Regions from separate parts of the Streptomyces sp. NPDC058877 genome, predicted to be linked through region 2. Evidence: riboswitches for the same ligand, from Rfam matches in the RefSeq annotation. Region 2 holds a riboswitch; the other holds the start of a gene.
The links. Region 2 has a riboswitch for glycine ahead of gcvT (glycine cleavage system aminomethyltransferase GcvT). Riboswitches for the same ligand answer to the same signal wherever they lie in the genome.
Positions count from the first base shown of each region.

Region 1 (3,268 bases), on a different contig from region 2:
TCGGAGCGCAGCAGACCGGCGGGAACAGCGTCCTCGACGACGGCGTCCAGGGCCTCGATGTCGGCGGTCACGCCGAAGGCGCCCCAGACGGCCGTGATCTGCTCGCGTCCGGTGGTCTCGTCACAGGAGAGGTACACCAGGTCGGCATCGGCGCGGTGGAGGTTCACCCCGGCCTCACGGGCGGCGGCGACGACCTCGTCGGCCCTTCCGGGCACGCGGACCGCAAGGGTGTCGAAGAAGGAGCCGTGCACGACCTCGACGCCACCGGCGGTGAGGCCCGCGGCGAGGATCGCGGCGTACCGGTGGGTGCGCCGCGCGATCTGCTTCAGGCCGTCGGGGCCGTGGTAGACCGCGTACATGCCGGCCATGACGGCGAGCAGCACCTGGGCCGTGCAGATGTTGCTGGTGGCCTTCTCCCGGCGGATGTGCTGCTCACGGGTCTGCAGGGCCAGACGGTAGGCGCGATTGCCGTCGGCATCGACGGAGACGCCCACCAGACGGCCGGGGAGGGAGCGGGCGTGCTTGTCCTGGACGGCCATGTAGCCGGCGTGCGGGCCGCCGAAGCCCATCGGCACGCCGAAGCGCTGGGTCGTGCCGACGGCGATGTCGGCGCCCAACTCGCCGGGCGGCGTGAGCAGCGTCAGCGCCAGCAGGTCGGCGGCGACGGTGACGATCGCACCGAGCTCGTGGGCGGCGTCGACGAGCGGCTTGACGTCGCGGACGGCGCCGGAGGCACCCGGGTACTGGAGCAGCACGCCGAAGACGCCGCGCTCGGCGACCTCGGCGGGAATGCCCTCGCTCAGGTCGGCGACGACGACCTCGACGCCGGTCGGCTCGGCGCGGGTCTCGATGACGGCGATGGTCTGCGGCAGGGCGTCGGCATCGACGAGGAAGACCCCGTTCTTGACCTTCCCGACGCGCCGGGAGAGCGCCATGGCCTCGGCCGCGGCGGTGCCCTCGTCGAGGAGGGAAGCGCCGGAGGTCGGCAGACCGGTCAGGTCGGCGACCACGGTCTGGAAGTTGAGCAGCGCCTCGAGGCGGCCCTGTGAGATCTCGGGCTGGTAGGGCGTGTAGGCGGTGTACCAGGCCGGGTTCTCCATCACGTTCCGGAGGATGACCGGCGGGGTGAAGGTCCCGTAGTACCCGAGGCCGATCATCGGGGCGAGGACCTGGTTGCGGTCGGCGAGCGAGCGGAGCTCGGCCAGGACCTCGGCCTCGGTGCGCGCGCCCGGCAGGCCCAGCGCCTCGGCGTTCTTGATCACGTCCGGCACCGCGGCGGCCGTGAGCTCGTCGAGCGAGCCGTAACCGACCTGGGCGAGCATCTTGGCCCGGGCTTCGGCGTCGGGCCCGATGTGCCGCTGCTCGAACGGGATGCCCTGTTCGAGCTCGGAGAGCGGAATGCGGTTGGCGGTCATGTACGGAGGCCTCCTGGTCGTCACGACCTGCGAGGGGCACCACGGCGCGGGTGCCCGGACGGCCTCCCCCTCTGTCATCTCAACCTGAGAGCTTCACCGGCACGCCTCGCGGCACGCCGGCTTTCACCGTCGGTGAGGGCGGAATGCCGTCGGACATCCGCCCTGCTTTCCAGAGTGACCTCGTCCGCGCGGTACAGGGGCCTGAGAGATTCCGGGGAGGATTTGCTCCTTCGGCGCCCACCGGAAGGTTCTTCCGGGGGACTCTCCCGCACGGGGTCGCCAGCCACAACCAGCCTACCAGCGAGGTTGCGACTCCCATCGCTCAAGTGGCCGACATCCCAGATGTGCCTTTTCGTAGGTGTAGAGCAGTTGCGACCAGTTGGAGGGACCGTGCAGACCGATATCGATCCGCGCAGCCTGATAGGCCGCAAGGCGTTCGACCGCAGTGGGCACAAGATCGGAACCGTGGACGAGGTGTACCTGGACGACGCGACCGGGATTCCGGAGTGGGCCGCGGTCCGTACGGGCCTGTTCGGCCGGGACGCCTTCGTCCCCCTGGAACCGAGCGACCTGCTCGACGACGGCCTCCACATCCCGTACGAGCGGGCCCTCATCAAGGACGCCCCGGACTTCGGGGTGGGCCGCCACCTCTCCCCCCAGCAGGAACTCCAGCTCTACCGCCACTACGGCCTCGCCCTGCCGCCCCCGCCCACGGACGCCCCGGACAAGGACTTCGGCCGCCTGGCGGGCCAGGACGGCTCCTGAGACCGCGTCCCGTGGCGGCATCCGCGGGGTTGTTGCCGCCACGGGGCGCACGACCGGCCGCCGGCGGGTTCGTCCTCCCCGCGTCACGGCACCGCGCCCCCCGGCATCAGCGGCACGGGCTCCGCGGGCACCAGCTCCGGGTCGTCCACGGAGAACGTCCGCACCCTGCCCGGCGCGGACCACGGCTCTTCGAACCGCACCGTGACCCTGCCGACCCCGCTCCCCTGGACCCAACCGACCCCGTGCACGGCGTGCCGCACGTCGTGCCCGGGCGACCAGTGCCTCTCCACGGGCTCCGGGGCCCCGGACTCGGCCGCTTCCCCGACGGTCGCACCGGGGCCTCCCGCAGTCCCCGCCTCCTCCGCACCAGGACCTCCCGCGGTACCCTCCCCTCCTCCTCCGGGCTCCGCGCCGGCACCCGCCTCCGCCTGGGCGAACAGGTCCTCCTGCGTGTAGTCGGCGAGCCCGCTCACCCCCACCCCCAGCAATCGCACGCCCCCCGTCGTGTCCACGGCTTCGAGGAGCCGCCCAGCGGCCTCCCGCACCACGCCGGGATCGTCCGTCGGCCCCCGCAGCGTCTCGGACCGGGTGAGCGTCGAGAAGTCGTAGCGCCGCACCTTCAGGACGATGGTCCGTCCCGAGTGCCCCGAGGAGCGGAGCCGCCCCACGCACCGCTCCGCAAGCCGTTCGACCTCGGTCCGGATCCGTACCCGGTCGTGGAGGTCCACGTCGAAGGTGTCCTCGACGGACACCGACTTGGCGTCCCGCTCGGCCACCACGGGCCGTTCGTCGTGCCCCTGGGCCATCCGGTACAGCGAGGTGCCGTGCGCCCTCCCCAGCAGCCGCACGAGCTCGTCCTCACCCGCTTCCGCGAGGTCGGAGACGGTGGCCATCCCGGCACGTCGAAGGTGCTCCCCGGTGGCCGGACCGACCCCGGGCAGGATGCGTACCGACCGCGGCCCGAGGAGCCCCTTCTCGGTCCCGGGTTCGATGACGACGAGTCCGTCCGGCTTGGCCTCCTCCGAAGCGATCTTCGCGATCATCTTGGACCCGGCCAGCCCCACCGACCCGGTGAGCCCGGTCGCCGC
Region 1 covers NZ_JBHYMF010000178.1:1,508-4,775, forward strand. Annotated here, with positions in the region: gene gcvP (aminomethyl-transferring glycine dehydrogenase) at 1-1,415, opposite strand, end outside; glycine riboswitch at 1,595-1,694, opposite strand; gene ACFW2Y_RS29045 (PRC-barrel domain-containing protein) at 1,758-2,180, shown strand; gene ACFW2Y_RS29050 (DNA polymerase IV) at 2,264-3,268, opposite strand, start outside.
Region 1: another riboswitch for glycine. It lies ahead of gcvP (aminomethyl-transferring glycine dehydrogenase); the one in region 2 lies ahead of gcvT (glycine cleavage system aminomethyltransferase GcvT).

Region 2 (3,268 bases):
CGGGGCCACGGTGAACGACATGTGGTCACCCACGCAGGCGAGGAACTGCTGCTCGGAGCTGAAGACGGGGACGTAGGCCACGCCGTCGATCTCCATGGTGGCGAGGTCGAGGTCGCGGCTCTCCGGGCCGCCGCCGTTGGGCAGGGGGACCCAGACCTGGCTGCGCCCCAACGCCTCGACCAGTCGGCCGCCGGCCTCCGAGTTGCCGAGTGAGGCGGCAAGGACCTCTTCGAGCTCATTGCCCGGCCACGTCACGTCCACGGTCGCCTTTCCCCTCTCGCACGGCCTGCCGCACCGGCCGCCGGGCAGCACCCTAACGCCGCCCCGGCACCGGCGTGGCCAAAAGGGAAGGGTACGGGCGTCCCCGGACGTGCGGGACACCGCCCGTGCCCCGCGCCCCTCGCCACCACCGCTCGACGGCCGCACGGGCGGCCCCGCCGGGGCTCCGAGGGCGTACTCGGGGGCGGCGGCCCGCCGGGAAGGCCACGAGAAGACCGTGCACGGCCGCTCCGGGGCGCTCCGGGGTGCTCCAAAGCGGTCCTCGCCGTCCGGATCCCCCGGTTGCTCCGTCGGGTCCGCCTCCTTCCGCCGGGTCCGCCTCCTTCCGCCGGGTCGCCGCCCCGTCAGTTCGCCGCCCCGTCAAGTCGTCGCCCCGTCAAGTCGTCGCCCCGTCAGGCCGCCTCGCGGAAGCCGATCGCGCGGAGGGCGTCGGCGGCGGCCCGGTCGAGCAGGGTCGCCGAGGCGCAGCCGTGCGGCAGGCTGCCGGACTCGGCGGCCCGCAACAGCCGGCCGACGGCCCGGCGGTGGCGGGCGAAGGCGTACGCGGAGACGCCCCGCCCCCTGGCCCGCTGGCCGGCCCGCGCGGTGTCCGGGGTGACGTCGAGGAGGAGCAGGTGCAGGGCCCGGCCGCGCCGTCGCGCCTCGCGGGCCAGCCAGCCGCGCACCCATGCCTGGGTGCCGCAGTCGTGGACGACCAGCCCGGCGCCGGAGCGCAGGGCGCGGCGCAGTCCCGCGTAGTGCGCGAGCCGGACCAGGGGGCGGTAGAGGGCGTACGGGAGGATGCGGGGCATCCGGGCCTCCCAGCGCTCACGGGCGTCCTGGGAGTCGATGCCGAGGCCCTCCGCGGCGCGCTTCATCAGGGTGGACTTGCCGCTGCCCGGCAGCCCGGAGACGACCACCAGGTCACCGGGGGCGAAGGTGAGGGCGCGGGGGCCCCGACCGCCGCGTGCGCGCAGGTCCCGCAGCAGCCGGCCGCGACCGCGGCTCCGGGCTCGGGCCCGCTGGGACGGTATGCCGGTGCTCGTCGCGTACGCACCGGTGTGGTGGATCGTCATCGCCTTCCCCCTCCTCAGGTCTCCGGAGACCTGAGGAGACCCTTGCCCAGGAAGTGTAAAGAAAGAGTAATGAGGCACAAGCGATTTGCCCCGCCGACCCCGCATGCAATGATGTGCCCGCCAGGCGCGCACAGTCGCCGCACAATCGCATACCGGCCGCTCGAATCCGCGCGGGAGAGTTCCGGACCGCCGAGTGCGTCCGGGCGCCGAAGGAGCAAGACCCTCCCTTGAATCTCTCAGGCCCCGATACCGCGTGGATGAGGCAGATCTGAAAAGCGGGACGCCCCCGGTGTCCCCACCCAAGGTGCAAGCCGAGGATGCCCTCGGTGAACCTCTCAGGTTCCATGACAGATGGGGAGGACGTCCTCGCCCGTCATGTTTTCCCCACCGATCACGCCCTTGGGACCCGGGAGCCACCCCATGAGCACTGCCCCCCGTCTGACCGCCCTCGATGCCCTGCATCGTTCGCTGGGCGCGACCATGACCGACTTCGCCGGCTGGGACATGCCGCTGCGCTACGGCAGCGAGCGCGACGAGCACAACGCCGTGCGCACCAAGGCCGGCCTCTTCGACCTCTCCCACATGGGCGAGATCACCGTCACCGGCCCGCAGGCCGTCGACCTGCTGGACTTCGCCCTCGTCGGCAACATCTCCACCGTGGGTAACGGCCGCGCCCGCTACACGATGATCTGCCAGGAGGACGGCGGCATCCTCGACGACCTGATCGTGTACCGCCTCGGCGAGACCGAGTACATGGTCGTCGCGAACGCCTCCAACGCCCAGATCGTCCTGGACGCCCTCGTCGCCCGCTCCGAGGGCTTCGACGCCGAGGTCCGCGACGACCGCGACGCGTACGCCCTGATCGCGGTCCAGGGCCCGGAGTCCCCCGGCATCCTGAAGTCGCTCACCGACGCCGATCTGGACGGGCTGAAGTACTACGCCGGTCTGCCCGGCACCGTCGCCGGCCTGCCCGCACTGATCGCCCGCACCGGCTACACCGGCGAGGACGGCTTCGAGCTGTTCCTGAAGCCCGAGCACGCCGAGGCCGTGTGGAAGGCGCTGACCGGGGCGGGCGAGGGCGTCGGCCTGATCCCCTGCGGCCTGTCCTGCCGCGACACGCTCCGCCTGGAGGCGGGCATGCCGCTGTACGGCCACGAGCTGACCACCTCCCTCACCCCCTTCGACGCCGGTCTGGGCCGGGTCGTGAAGTTCGAGAAGCCGGGCGACTTCGTCGGCCGCAAGGCCCTGGAGGCCGCGGCCGAGCGCGCCGAGAGCGCGCCGCCGCGCAAGCTGGTCGGTCTGATCGCCGAGGGCCGCCGGGTCCCGCGCGCCGGGTTCTCGGTCGTCAAGGACGGCGAGGTCATCGGCGAGGTGACCTCGGGCGCCCCGTCCCCGACCCTCGGAAAGCCGATCGCGATCGCCTACGTGGACGCGGCGCACGCCGAGCCCGGTACCCAGGGTGTAGGTGTGGACGTCCGCGGCACCCACGAGCCCTACGAGGTCGTGGCGCTGCCGTTCTACAAGCGCCAGAAGTGACGCAGTCGTCTCACCCCGGGTCTCAGCCCGCGAGACCCGCGTACATCAGCACTCCCCAGATCCAGGAGAATCAGGTCATGAGCAACCCCCAGCAGCTGCGCTACACCAAGGAGCACGAGTGGCTGTCGGACGCCGAGGGCGGCGTCGCGACCGTCGGCATCACGGAGTTCGCGGCCAACGCGCTCGGTGACGTCGTCTACGCCCAGCTCCCCGAGGTCGGTCAGACCGTCTCCGCGGGCGAGACCTGCGGCGAGCTGGAGTCGACGAAGTCCGTGAGCGACCTCTACTCCCCCGTGAGCGGCGAGGTCGTCGAAGCCAACCAGGACGTGGTGGACGACCCGTCGCTGGTGAACACGGCTCCGTTCGAGGGTGGCTGGCTGTTCAAGGTGCGCGTCGCG
Region 2 covers NZ_JBHYMF010000071.1:23,865-27,132, forward strand. Annotated here, with positions in the region: gene ACFW2Y_RS18340 (enhanced serine sensitivity protein SseB) at 1-261, opposite strand, end outside; gene ACFW2Y_RS18345 (AAA family ATPase) at 672-1,334, opposite strand; glycine riboswitch at 1,496-1,596, shown strand; gene gcvT (glycine cleavage system aminomethyltransferase GcvT) at 1,755-2,870, shown strand; gene gcvH (glycine cleavage system protein GcvH) at 2,948-3,268, shown strand, end outside.